DNA from 2 places in the Rhizobium sp. WSM1328 genome. Region 2 is predicted to be linked to the other one. Evidence: riboswitches for the same ligand, from Rfam matches in the RefSeq annotation. Region 2 holds a riboswitch; the other holds the start of a gene.
The links. Region 2 has a riboswitch for cobalamin ahead of nrdH (glutaredoxin-like protein NrdH). Riboswitches for the same ligand answer to the same signal wherever they lie in the genome.

Region 1: another riboswitch for cobalamin. It lies ahead of AC2444_RS17525 (CbtB domain-containing protein); the one in region 2 lies ahead of nrdH (glutaredoxin-like protein NrdH).

What each region holds. Positions count from the first base shown of each region.
Region 1 is NZ_CM172788.1:3,483,218-3,490,347, forward strand. It holds gene AC2444_RS17510 (sulfite oxidase-like oxidoreductase) at 1-519, shown strand, start outside; gene AC2444_RS17515 (hypothetical protein) at 504-1,136, opposite strand; gene AC2444_RS17520 (CbtA family protein) at 1,187-1,933, opposite strand; gene AC2444_RS17525 (CbtB domain-containing protein) at 2,050-2,259, opposite strand; adenosylcobalamin (AdoCbl) riboswitch at 2,261-2,415, opposite strand; gene AC2444_RS17530 (histidine phosphatase family protein) at 2,493-3,047, shown strand; gene AC2444_RS17535 (putative bifunctional diguanylate cyclase/phosphodiesterase) at 3,505-5,076, shown strand; gene AC2444_RS17540 (inorganic phosphate transporter) at 5,147-6,748, opposite strand; gene AC2444_RS17545 (acetate/propionate family kinase) at 7,040-7,130, shown strand, end outside.
Region 2 is NZ_CM172788.1:3,837,661-3,844,790, forward strand. It holds gene nrdF (class 1b ribonucleoside-diphosphate reductase subunit beta) at 1-3, opposite strand, end outside; gene nrdE (class 1b ribonucleoside-diphosphate reductase subunit alpha) at 239-2,320, opposite strand; gene nrdI (class Ib ribonucleoside-diphosphate reductase assembly flavoprotein NrdI) at 2,359-2,772, opposite strand; gene nrdH (glutaredoxin-like protein NrdH) at 2,782-3,003, opposite strand; cobalamin riboswitch at 3,285-3,510, opposite strand; gene AC2444_RS19170 (heavy metal translocating P-type ATPase) at 3,675-5,942, opposite strand; gene AC2444_RS19175 (MerR family transcriptional regulator) at 6,014-6,436, shown strand; gene AC2444_RS19180 (TIGR03862 family flavoprotein) at 6,506-7,130, shown strand, end outside.

The DNA.
Region 1 (7,130 bases), 350 kb from region 2:
CCGGTGCTCGATCTCGGCCAGCAGCCTGTCATCTCGACCGAGACCTGGCGGCTCGAGGTGCGCGGCCTCGTCGAAACGACGCGCACCCTCACCTGGGCCGACTTCCAGGCGATCGAACAGAGCACGGGGGTGAGCGATATCCACTGCGTCACCACCTGGTCGCGCTACGACAACAAATGGAAGGGCGTTTCGACGCGCAATCTGCTCGACCTCGCCATGCCGAAGCCTGAAGCCGCTTACGTCATGCTGACGAGTTATGACGGCTATACCACCAACCTGCCGCTCTCCGATTTCGCTGCCGAGGATGCGATCCTCGCCACCGCCTGGGAAGGCCTGCCGCTGACACCGGAGCACGGCGGCCCGATGCGCCTCGTCGTGCCGCATCTCTATTTCTGGAAAAGCGCCAAATGGCTGCGCCGCATCGAGCTGATGCCTGCCGACCAGGCCGGCTTCTGGGAAAAGAACGGCTACCACATCTACGGCGATCCGTGGCGCGAGCAGCGCTATTCCGACGACTGAGCTTTCGGTCGCGAGAAGCGACGAAGCGCAAACACGCCAAGTCCGAACAACGCGGCAAGCCCCGTCAGCGACGCCATGCTGGCGGCATGGAATGGGATCTCGCTCCAGCGCGGCTTGACGATATCGGCGGTGTTGAAGGCTTCGTCGCTGAACCGGCAGCTGATCAGCGCAAGCCCGCGCCGCACCATGTCGGCGTCGACCGCGGAAATGATTTCACCCGCCGCGGCAGCCTCCCGCGGCATCTCGCGCATCGAAAGCAAGACCGCCTTGGTCGCGGCGAGATAGGCATGAGCGCATTCGTTGAACGGGCTTTCCTCATCCGTCACGCTGCCCGGCATCCGGCCCCACAGACAGTAGGAATACTGGATCTCTGCATAGTTCAGCACGCGGCGGAACGGCTCGTTCGTATCGACAGCACGGGATGCAAGATCGACAATCCCACTGCGATAGTCAGACATGACAGCCATCTCGCCGTGGGAAATTTGCGGGATATCCAGACCCGCATGGCTGCCGCCGTCGCTGCGGCTATGGGCAAAAGCGCTTCCAGCGACCACACAAAAAAACGCGACGGCAGAGAACGCCGTCAACAGCAGTGGTCTGGCTCTGTCGTTTTTCATACTCGCCCGAAAAGTTCAGGGCGCCGGCAAAGCGGCGTCCTTCGATGCGTTCAGTGCAATGCCGTGGCCGGCCGGCCGCGTTCCCCGCCCCCGACCGCAAGCCGCTTTTCCGCCAGCGCTCCGAAGCCGAGGCCGAGCGTTGCCCAGAGGATCACATGCATTCCGAGCGAAGTGGTGCGGAAACGCCAGAGCACCATCGCCGAGAAGTTCTCCGGCACCTCGTTGATCGGCGGCAGCAGATAGAGCACCACGCCGATGAAGACGAGATAGGCGATGCCGGCGATGATCGCGCCGTTCCAGAGACCGAAACGCTCGGACAGGCGGCGCGACAGCGCCACTGCGGCAATCAGCGCCGCAAGCGAGACGACGATCATCAGGAAGAACAGCTCGGTCCTGGCGCCGATCGTATCGGGATTGCCGACTGCCGGCGGGTTGGCCGGATACTTGATCCCGGGAACGAGGACGACCGCCACGAAGGCGGCAATGGCGATGACGGCCGAGGTGCCGCGCGGCGAAAGGCTGCTGAAGCGGCCGTGCACGAAAGCGAAAGCGAGCGCGAAGAGCCCGCCGACGGCGGCGCTGTAGGCCATGACGCCGGTGAAAAGGCCGAGACCGGCCTGTGTGGCGCGGCTGACGATTTCGGGTTCGGCAGCTTCGCCGGCCGCCTGGGCGCTCGCCTCCTCGAAGGCGATCGCCGCATCGACCAGCGGCTCGCCGAACGTATGGGCGAAAGCGAAAACCAGGATGCCAGCAATCAGGCCCGCGAGCATGCCGCGAAGCAAGAGGTTTCCAACCATGTCCGGAACTCCCTTAAGGCACGTCGCGCAAAAGTGTGCCGCGGTTTTGCGATAAAGACATGCGTAAAACAAAAACCTATAGCGCGATGAGCGAATCTGAAAGATCGCGACGCGCTTTAGTGGCAGGGAAAGCCGAGGAGATGGCGGCCGTCATGCACGAATTCGTGCACATACATGCCGTTGAACAGCGCCATTGCGCCTTCCTCGGTGCCGACGAAATAGAGGACGATGAGCATCAGCAGGCCGCCGAAGATCGCCCAGGGCAGGATCTCGCCTACAGGGATCGGCGCCGGTACCGCAACGGGCGCGAAAGTGGTGTCAGACATGTATTCCTCCGGGAATGACGCGTTCAGTCGAAAGAGTGCTTGTGCAGTAGGGTCTGACTTCCAGCGCGAAGAGCTTTCGACACGCTGGTCACAGTGGCGCGACCGCGCCGGACTTACACCGGCTTCCAAACCCGCAACTGCACGGTTATATCTGCACGCCGAAGAGACTGTCAACGAAACTTCACAAGCCGGCGAAGGACGCTGTCGCCGCATTCCGGGAGACAAGAACGACCGTGAACACGCGCCTCACCTGGATCTGCCACGGCGCGACGGCAGCAAGCCGCAAGGCCCTGTTCCCGCTCGACGAACCGCTCGAGGATAAGGCAGTGGAGGAGGCCGGCAGGATGATCCCCCCGCCCCGCGCCGATCGAATTGCCATGAGCCCGGCTTTGCGTGCCCGCCAGACCGCGGAAGCGCTCCGCCTCGAAGCCCGCATAGACCTCGCACTTCGCGACTGCGACCATGGCCGCTGGGCCGGCAGGTCGATCACGACGATCGGGACCGAAGAGCCGGAAAACCTCATGGGCTGGATGAGCGATCCGGAAGGGGCCCCGCATGGCGGCGAGAGCCTTGTTGATCTGCGCACGCGCATCGCCGGCTGGATGGATGAGCAATCGAGCCTCGGCGGCCATGTGATCGCCGTTAGCCACGCGGCCGTCATCCGGGCAGCGATCGTGCATGTACTGCAGGCGCCGCTCTCCTCCTTCTGGCTGAGCGACGTCGAGCCGCTTTCCGTCATCCGCATGACCAGCAACGGACAGCGCTGGTCTCTGCGCTTCCAGCATTAGAGACTGCTGATCTTATCCAGCTTTGCACAAGCAAATCGCGTCATCTATGTTGAACCCGGCTTTGCGGGGACTACTTCCTTGTCCCAAGGAGATGGAAGAATGACATATGATTGGAGTGGCGAGCGCACGCGACGCCTGCGTTTTATGCGTGTCGCCACAGTCACGGTTCTGGTCGGTCTCATCTTCAGCGTTCCGCTGCTGATCGTCACCGCCTGAAGCACGAGAAAGGGCGAGCGATGCATTAGCACGCTCGCCTTCGTTCTTTTCCCGCATCAGCCGGTCTCCCGAACCACGAAGGCGATCGCGCTGATAACGACGCCCTGGTTCCCCACAGGCCCCGTCGGGTCTCTCTGCGGCACAGCAACAGGCTGCCGCCTCTGATAATTCGCCTTCTGGTTTCAACAAACATTTCAGACTTTCGTGATATTTCCGCGAAGGTGGAGATGGAGAAGGCATAATGCCGGTGTTTTTCCAAAGCAGGGCCGGACGGCAATGCGTGTCGATCGTGGTGTCTGGAGTGACCCTCTGGCTTCTCGGCACGCTGCTACAGCTCGACGACAGCCTGGTCGCCTTCATGACCGGCTTCGGCGAGTACGGCGCCGACAAGCTCGTTCTGGCGCTCGGCATCGCCGGCGCCATGAGCTTCGTCTATTCGGTGCTGCGCATCGCCGACCTGCGTAAGGAAATGGAACTGCGCGCGGCCGCCCAGGCAAAAGCCGATTGGACCGCAACCCACGACCATCTCACCAAGCTGCCGAACCGCTACGCCTTCGAGCGCAAGATCCTCTCCCGGCCGATCAAGGACGACGAGGCCGAGATCGAGGAGTGGGACCGCAACGTCACCATCTTCTCCGTTGACCTCGACGGCTTCAAGAAGGTCAATGACCTCGTCGGCCACAAGGGCGGCGACATCCTGTTGATCGAGGTTGCCAGACGCATCTGCGCGCTCGGCAATGCCGATTGCGTCTATCGCTTCGGCGGCGACGAATTCATCATCGTCGCCTTCGCCCTGACGGCGCAGCGCGAGGAGCGTTTTGCCAAGCTGCTGATCCAGGCCGTCACCCGGCCGATCCATATCGATGGCTTTGCCGTCGAAGTCGGCGCCAGCGTCGGCTATGACCGCTGGGCCGAGGGAGCCGAGCCGCTGGAAGATGCCGCCCACCGTGCCGACCTCGCCATGTACGAGGCGAAATCACGCGGACCCAACCACTATTTCGTCTTCGAACCTTCGATGCAGGACAAGGTAACGGAACGCGCCGCGCTGGAAACCAGGCTGCGCGCCGCGATCTCCAACAAGGCGATCAAGCCCTTCTATCAGCCGCTGATCGACCTCAAGACCGGCCAGCTCTGCGGCTTCGAGGCCTTAGCGCGCTGGATCGGCGACGACGGCGTCAACATCCCGCCGCCGGTCTTCATCGATATCGCCGAGGAAACCGGCATGATCACGGCATTATTCGAGGATCTCCTCACCCAGGCCTGCAGCGACGCACTCGCCTGGCCGGATCATGTGACGTTGTCCTTCAACGTCTCGCCGGTGCAGATGGAAGACAGATTGCTGACATCGCGTATTCTCAAGGTCCTTTCGGCAAGCCGGCTGCCGCCGCAGCGCCTGGAAGTGGAGATCACCGAAAACGCGCTGATCCAGGATCCCGCCATCGCCGCCCTCATTCTCGACGAGCTGCACGCCGCCGGCATCCAGATCGCACTCGACGATTTCGGCACGGGCTATTCGAGCCTCGCCCAGCTTTCCCGCTATCGTTTCGACAAGATCAAGATCGACAAAAGCTTCATCGCCACCTATCGCGACGACGAGCGGCAGGAAAAGATCGTCCGCGCCATGCTCGGCCTCGGCAGGAGCCTCAACATCAAGACGACGGCGGAAGGTATCGAGGAGCACGGCCAGCTCGCCTTCCTGCTGCAGCTTGGCTGCGACATCGGCCAGGGCTATCTTTTCGGCAAGGCGATGCCCGCCGCCGAGGCGGGCATCTTCATCAGCGATCGCAATACCAAATTGGCCTCGACGGGCTGACGGAACGCTCTACCTTTTGTTTTGACGCAATTCCCGGCAAAACCGCTTCGCGCTTTGCCGGGAATTTGCTTTAAAAAACCTGGCGCATGATCACGAACAGCACGAAGGCGATCGCGATCGAGGCCGGCAGCGTCAGCACCCAGGCCATCAGCATGTTACGCACGGTCGACCATTGCAGGCCGGAACCGTTGGCCGCCATAGTGCCGGCAACGCCTGATGACAGCACATGGGTGGTCGAGACCGGCAGGCCGAGATGGTCGGCCGAGGCGATAGTGACCATCGCCACGACTTCGGCTGCCGCGCCCTGACCATAGGTCAGATGCGTCTTGCCGATCTTTTCGCCGACGGTGACGACGATGCGCTTCCAGCCCACCATCGTACCGAGGCCGAGCGCGATCGCGACCGCCACTTTCACCCAGAGCGGGATGAACTTCGTCGCGTTGTCGACCGCCTTGTGGTAGCTCGTCACCGCGCTGAGGTCGCCGGCATCCATCGGCAGCAGCTTCTGCTTGTCGATCAACTTCAGCGCCTCGCCGATCAGATAGATGTCGTTGCGGACGTTGCCGACGAGATTGGTCGGCACCGCTTCGAGCGTCGGGAAGCCGGCGACTTCAGCACTTGTCTGGTGGATATATTGCTGCAGGGCCGGCGTCGTCGCATCCGTCCAGGTCTTGTTCTTGACGGCGTTGCCGACTTCGGCCTTGTAGTCCGCAACCGTAACGCCCGGCTTCACATATTTGCCGAGTGCGGTTTCCACATGGGCTGATGCTGACTTGTAGGCTTCGAGATAGTTGACATCCGGCGTGCGGTTCAGCGCGAAAGCCGTCGGCACCAGGCCGATCAGGATCAGCATGATGAGGCCCATGCCCTTCTGCCCGTCGTTGGAGCCGTGGGCGAAGCTGACGCCGGTGCAGGTGAAGATCAGGATCGCACGGATCCAGGGCGGCGGCGGCTGGTTGCCCTTCGGCTCTGCGTAGAGCGCCTTGTTGCGCACCAGAAGCTTCATGACCAGCAGGAGGACAGCGGAAAGACCGAAGCCGATGAGCGGCGAGATCAAAAGCGACAGGCCGATATTGGTCGCTTGCGACCAGTCGACACCGCTGGTCGCTGTGCCTGCCGGCGCCAGGAACTGGTTGGCAAGGCCGACGCCGATGATCGAGCCGACCAGCGTATGCGAACTCGACGACGGCAGGCCGAGATACCAGGTGCCGAGATTCCAGACGATCGCGGCAATCAGCAGCGCGAAGACCATGGCAAGGCCGGAGCCGGAACCGACCTGCAGGATCAATTCCACCGGCAGCAGCGCCAGGATACCAAAGGCGACGGCGCCGCTCGAGGTCAGCACGCCGAGGAAGTTGAAGAAGCCGGACCAGATAACGGCGAATTCCGCCGGCATGGAACGGGTGTAGATCACCGTGGCGACGGCATTGGCCGTATCATGGAAACCGTTGACGAACTCGAAGCCGAGCGCGATGAGCAGTGCAAGGCCTAGGAGAATCCAGGGAACGGCGACTGCGGTTGTCAGGTCGCGGCCGAGTGCATAAGCGACATATCCAAGGCCGCAGACCAGAACGAGCGCGAACAGCGGCAAGAACCACTTGTTGGCCGAATTCGAACTGTGGAGCGGGTGGGAAGCGTCGCTATGAACCTGGCTGGGGGCAATATCGGCCATGGCATAGTTCCTTATTCCGTTTTGCAATTTGCCTTTTGTTAATAAATCCGCCGCGTGAAGCTCTCATGACGCCCCGACTGAACCGCCCGTAAGCCACTGATGCTGGGCGATATTGACGGTGATGCGCCTGGTACCGTCGCCTCCATAATAGATGCCGCGTTGCGATCCCAAGCGGCTGACGATGGTTGTCTACGCAATGACAAAAGCGCGCCCCGAGCGAATAAATCCTTCCCGCCTGGACATCCGACGCTAAGTTCGGTCATCTCACACCCGCGCGGAGTCTTGGAAGACATGTCATCGACCGACCTGCTGCTGACCTTCAACACCGGCTCCTCGACCGTTAAGATCGGCATCTTCGCGATAGACGGCCCCAAGGCGCGGC
Region 2 (7,130 bases):
CATTGTGTTCCCTCTTGAGAAATGTGTCCGGATCTGCCCCTCATCCGCCTGCCGGCACCGTTGCCTGGGTCGAGCCACTGGTCTCGACCCGTCCTTCGGACCCCCGCCAGCGGGGCGAAGGGGATATGCCGCACCCTTTTCCGTCTTTATTGCCGGTTCGTGTGGCAAGTCCCCTCTCCCCGTCAGAACGGGGAGAGGGCTAGGGTGAGGGGCAAATGCTCCGGAGCGAAATATCAAATCACAGCGTACAAGACACGCAGCCCTGCACCTCGGTGCCGGACAGCGCCATCTGGCGAAGGCGGATGTAGTAGATCGTCTTGATGCCCTTCTTCCAGGCATGGATCTGCGCCTTGTTGATGTCGCGCGTCGTTGCCGTGTCGCGGAAGAACAAGGTCAGTGACAGGCCCTGGTCGACATGCTGGGTCGCCGCCGCATAGGTGTCGATGATCTTCTCCGGCCCGATCTCGTAGGCATCCTGATAATAATCGAGATTGTCGTTGGTCATGAACGGCGCCGGATAATAGACGCGGCCGATCTTGCCTTCCTTGCGGATCTCGATCTTCGAGACGATCGGATGGATCGAGGAGGTCGAGTGATTGATATAAGAGATCGAGCCTGTCGGCGGCACTGCTTGCAGGTTCTGGTTATAGAGGCCGGAGGCCATCACCGCCTTCTTCAACGCCACCCAATCTTCCTGCGTCGGAATGTGAATGCCTGACGTCTCGAACAGCGCCTTGACCCTCTCCGTCGCAGGCTCCCAGAGCCGGTCGGTATATTTGTCGAAATAGTCGCCGGAGGCATATTTCGAGTTCTCGAAGCCCTTGAAGCTCGCGCCGCGTTCGACCGCCAAAAGATTCGAGGCGCGGATCGCGTAGTAGGTCACCGTGTAGAAATAGATGTTGGTGAAATCGACGCCTTCCTCGGAGCCATAGAAGATGCGTTCGCGGGCGAGGTAGCCGTGCAGATTCATCTGGCCGAGGCCGATCGCATGGCTCTCGTCATTGCCCTTCTCGATCGAAGGGACTGAGGAGATGTGGCTCATGTCGGAAACAGCACTCAACGCCCGGATCGAGGTCTCGATCGTCTTGCCGAAATCGACCGAATCCATCGCTGCCGCGATGTTCAGCGAGCCGAGATTACAGGAGATGTCCTTGCCGAGATGTTTGTAGGAGAGGTCGTCGTTATATTCGCTCGCCTCACTCACCTGCAGGATTTCCGAGCATAGATTGCTCATCGAAACACGTCCGGCGATCGGGTTTGCCCGGTTCACCGTGTCCTCGAACATGATGTAGGGATAGCCGCTCTCGAACTGGATTTCGGCAAGCACCTGGAAGAATTCGCGTGCCTTGATCTTCTTCTTGGAGATGCGGGCGTCGTCAGCCATCTCGCGGTACTTTTCCGTCACCGAAATCTCGGTGAAGGGCACGCCATAGACGCGCTCCACGTCATAGGGCGAGAACAGGTACATGTCCTCGTTGTTCCTCGCGAGTTCGAAGGTGATATCGGGCACGACGACGCCGAGCGACAGCGTCTTGATGCGGATCTTCTCGTCGGCATTTTCGCGCTTGGTGTCGAGAAAGCGCATGATGTCGGGGTGATGGGCATTGAGATAGACGGCCCCCGCGCCCTGCCGTGCGCCGAGCTGGTTGGCATAGGAAAAACTGTCTTCGAGCAGCTTCATGACAGGGATGATGCCCGAGGACTGGTTCTCGATATGCTTGATCGGCGCGCCTGCCTCGCGGATATTCGTCAGCGACAGCGCCACGCCGCCGCCGCGCTTCGACAATTGCAGCGCCGAATTGATCGACCGGCCGATCGATTCCATATTGTCCTCGACGCGCAGCAGGAAGCAGGAAACCAGTTCGCCGCGCTGCTTCTTACCGGCATTGAGGAAGGTCGGCGTCGCCGGCTGGAAGCGGCCGGAAATGATCTCGTCGACCATGTCGCGGGCAAGGCTCTCGTCGCCGCGCGCCAAGGCCAGGGCCACCATGCAGATGCGGTCCTCATAGCGCTCGAGATAGCGCTTTCCGTCGAAGGTCTTCAGCGTATAGCTGGTGTAATATTTGAAGGCGCCGAGGAAGGTCGGGAAACGGAACTTCTTGGCATAGGCCTGGTCGAACAGATCCCGCACGAAATTGAAGGAATACTGGTCGAGAACCTCCTGCTCGTAATAGCCCTCGGTCACGAGGTAATCGAGCTTTTCCCGGAGATTGTGAAAGAACACCGTGTTCTGGTTCACATGCTGCAGGAAATACTGCTTGGCCGCCATTCGATCCTTGTCGAGCTGGATCCGCCCCTGATCGTCATAGAGGTTCAGCATCGCATTCAGCGCGTGGTAGTCGAGCGTTTCCGCTGCTTTCAAAGGGCGTTCGAGAATTCCCGTGTCCAAAACCGTTCCATTCCGTGTTTGACGTTGGCGACATCCGCTTCTGTGCCCAGCAGTTCGAACCTGTAGAGGTAAGGCACCTGGCACTTCTTTGAGATCACGTCGCCGGCGAGCCCGTATGTTTCGCCGAAATTGCTGTTGCCCGCGGCAATCACGCCGCGGATGTGTCCTCGGTTTTCCGTATCGTTGAGGAAACGGATCACCTGCTTGGGAACGGCGCCCTTGCCGCCGTCGCCGCTATAGGTCGGCACGATCAGCACGAAGGGTTCGCGGATATGGAACGCGTCTGCGCCATTTGGCGGAATGCGCGCCGCGCGCAGTCCGAGCTTGGCGACGAACCGATGGGTGTTCTCGGACCGGCTGGAATAATAGACGATCAGAGCCATCGCCTTTCCTCAGGAAAGTGCGCTGATCATGTCGGGACGGAAGCCGGCCCAATGCTGCTCGCCGGCGATGACGACGGGCGCCTGCATGTAGCCGAGGCTGCGGACCCGATCGAGCGCTTCGGCATTCTGCGAAATATCGACGATGTCATAATCGACGCCCAACCGGTCGAGGGCGCGGTAGGTGGCAGTGCATTGGACGCAGGCAGGCTTGCTGTAGACGGTGATGGTCATGATATTCCTCGTGACGACGCGATTGGGACGCAGGACATCGATCGGAAATCTCGCGATATCCGTCGAAAACACTCTGTATTTTGCAGCGATGCGGCTCGTTCAGCCGCTGGGCGTGATCCGCCCTCTACCTCTAGCGGGTGGCGGCCTGAACTGAGATACTGACATGACTTCACCCCGAAGTGGCTCAATGCGAAGGTTTCGGGGGCGGAGGCTCGGGCCTGCGAAACGCGATGCGGAGATTCCCCGCAGCCATGCAACGCGACCTTCCGGACACCCCGCCCGTGGACGTTTCGTTCGAGGCAGGTCTCCTGGCTCACGGGTCAAAGCACCCTGCCCCAGCCTTCCCGGAGCATCATGCTCCAGTGACCTGAAATCGGACAGTTGCTCGCCGCTTACAGTTGCGGGGGCAGCTCCGGCATTGCCGCGCCATGATGGCGAAACGCACCGTATTCCCGTCTTAGCCGCCGATCCTCACGAATCGACGGAACCTCGAACACTAGATATGGTACGCGAATCGCTGATGACGTCAACAAGTTGTTGTGGCAGCGCAGCAATGGCGGCAGCGAATCGCCGTGACTGTGTATGATGTGGATAACGAAGCGTTAACGGAAAAGCGCTGTGGAGAACCCGTCAGAAAAGAGCCGGCAGAAGCCGGCTCCCCGAAACGACATTCATATTTTTATTCGAAGCAGCCTGAGCGCGTTGATCGTCACCAGCACGGTGGCGCCGGTATCGGCGAGGATCGCTGGCCAGAGCCCGGTAATGCCGGCGATCGTCGTCACCAGAAACACCGCCTTTAGCCCGAGTGCGATGGTGATATTCTGCAGGATGTTGCGCATCGTGAGTTTGGAAAGTTCGATCATCCGCGCCACGTCGCCAACGCGTCCGTGCAGCACGGCGGCATCCGCCGTCTCCAGCGCCACATCGGTGCCGCCGCCCATAGCGATACCGATATCGGCAGCGGCCAGCGCCGGAGCATCGTTGATGCCGTCGCCGATCTTGGCGACGATGAAGCCTTGGCGCTTCAATTCGCCGACGACCCGCTGCTTGTCCTCCGGCATCATCTCGCCGCGCCAGTCGATGCCGAGCATGCCGGCAACGGCTGCTGCCGTCCGCTTGTTGTCGCCGGTCAGCATGATAGCCTTGACGCCTGCTGATTTGAGGGCAGCGAGCCCGGCCTCGGCATCCTGACGCGGCTCGTCGCGCATGGCGATAAGGCCGGCCACAACACCGTTGACGAGCAGCACCGACACGCTGTTGCCCTCGTCGTTCAACGCCGAGATGCGTGCATCCTGTTCAGCACTGAGCGTCCCGCGCTCGCGGGCGGCGGGCGGCGACAAGAGGTCCAGCGTCTCACCACCGACTTTGCCGCTGACGCCCTTGCCCGGCAGCGCTTCCAGCTCGAAGGCCGGCGGCACGGGAACGCCGTCCGCCTTGGCGCGGTTGAGGATCGCCAGCGCCAGCGGATGGCTGGAACCCTGTTCCAGCACCGCCGCGCGCGACAGCACCTGCGCCTCGGTCAGACCAAAGGAAATGATGTCAGTCACCTGAGGCTTGCCTTCCGTCAGCGTGCCTGTTTTGTCGAAGGCGACCATCGTCACCTTGCCGAGCGTCTCCAGCACCGCGCCGCCCTTCATCAGCAGCCCGCGCCGCGCACCGGATGAAAGCGAGGCAGCGATCGCCGCCGGCGTTGAGATGACGAGCGCGCAGGGGCAGCCGATCAAAAGGATCGCAAGGCCCTTATAGACCCATTCGCCCCATGGCCCTGCGAACAGCAGCGGCGGAACGACCGCAACCAGCGCTGCGACCACGACCACGCCGGGCGTGTAATAGCGCGAGAACCGATCGATGAAGCGCTCGGTCGGCGCCTTCGATTCCTGCGCCTCCTCCACCAGCTTGACGACGCGGGCGATGGTATTGTCGGCCGCGGCCGCCGTAACGCGAACCCTAAGCACCACATCGCCATTCACCGTGCCGGCAAAAACGACGGCATCGACGCCCTTACGCACTGGCGTGCTCTCGCCCGTCACCGGCGCCTCGTCGATCGCGCTCTCGCCTGAGAGGATGATGCCGTCCGCCGAGATCCGATCGCCAGGACGAACCATGATGATGGCCCCGACCGAAAGGCTTTCCGCCGGCACCTCCCGTGTCTGCCCATTGTCTTCGAGCAGCGAGGTCTTCGGCACCAGCGCCGTCAGCGACTGGATGCTTTCGCGCGCCTTGCCCGCTGCCACCCCTTCCAGCAGCTCGCCAACGAGGAACAGGAACACAACGGTCGCCGCCTCTTCGCCGGCATTGATGATAACGGCGCCGACGGCGGCGATCGTCATCAGCATCTCGATCGAAAACGGTGTGCCTGAGAAGGCGGCCATGATGGCGCGCCGCGCGATCGGCACCAGCCCGATCAGCATGGCGACGATGAAGGCGTAGGACGCGATCGCCGGCACGAGATGGCCGACGGTGTAGGCGGCAACGAGTGCTCCACCCGAAAGGATGGTCAGCCGGCCCTTCCTGCTCTGCCACCAGGGACCGGCCATCGGCGCATGATCGTGCCCGTGCAACCCCTCGATTTCCTTCTCGCCATGATCGTGGGGATGGTCATGGCTATGACCTTCATGATCATGTACCGCATGATCGTCGTCATGGCCCGCGTGATCGCCGCAGCCATGTCCATGATCGTGACGATGCTGTGAGCCCTGAGTATGCGCAGGCGCAGCGTTTCCGGCAAGCGGCGCGACGGAATAGCCGAGCCCCGTCACCTTCTTCTCGATCACCTTGAGATCGCTGCTGCCATCGTGCCGCACGGTCATCGTGCCCGCCATCACCGAGACGGAAACATCGGCGACACCCGCCACGCGTCTGACCGCCGTATCGATCTTGGTTGCGCAGGCGGCGCAATCCATGCCGCCAACCCGGTATCGTGTCTCGCTCTCAGCCATCATCCGCTTCCTTGTCAAACAGAAGCATCTCTCCTACATCCTCTAGCGACTAGAGGTGCAAGAGGAAAATCATGAAAAAGATCACCATTGGCGAAGCCGCGCGCCAAAGCGGCGTCAAGGTGCCGACGGTGCGCTATTATGAAAGCATTGGCCTGCTCGCCGCCCCGAGCCGCAGCGAGGGCAACCAGCGCTCCTTCGAGCCCGCCGATATCAGCCGTCTCGCTTTCATCCGCCACGCCCGCGAACTCGGTTTCGAGATCGACGCGATCCGCACGCTGCTCACCCTGCAGGACGATCCTCACCAGTCCTGCGCCTCGGCCGACGCCATCGCCAAGGCCCGCCTCATTGAGGTCGAGCAGCGCATCCGCAGCCTGATGGCGCTGAAGGCCGAGCTGGAAACCATGGTGGAAGGCTGCGGCCACGGCCGCGTCGACCAATGCCGCGTCATCGAAGTGCTCGCCGATCACGGCCAGTGCACGCATCCGCACCACTGATCTCTGCCCTTGCAGGCGATCCGCGCCCGCGCCAAAACTGAACGCAGATACAATCGGGCGAAGACATCAATGAACCAGAAGCGGATTGCGATCATCGGCGGCGGCCCGGCGGGTCTCGCGGCTGCCGAACTGCTTTCCCGTTCCGGTCATGCGGTGACGGTCTACGACGCCATGCCGACCTTTGCCCGCAAGTTCCTGCTGGCCGGCAAGTCCGGTCTCAACATTACCCATTCCGAGGATTATGCCCGTTTCACCACGCGCTTCGCCGCGGCTTCCGCCCGCCTGCGCCCCGCTCTTGATGCGTTTACCCCTGATGATATCAGGAATTGGGCAAGCGAGCTCGGGACGGAAACCTTCATCGGCTCGTCCGGCCGGGTTTTTCCGAAGGTGATGAAGGCCTCGCCTTTGCTGCGCGCCTGGCTCAGGCGGCTGGAGGCACAGGGCGCCACGCTGCGCACCCGCCACCGCTGGACCGGTTTTGCCGAAGACGGCTATGTTTTCGAAACGCCCGAAGGGCGCAGCATCGTCCATTGCGACGCGGCCCTGCTCGCGCTCGGCGGCGCAAGCTGGCCGCGCCTCGGCTCCGATGCTGCCTGGGTGCCTTGGCTGGTCGGCAGGGGTGTGGAAATTCACATTTTTCAACCCGCCAATTGCGGCTTCGTCGTCGGATGGAGCGGGAACTTCAGCGAGCGTT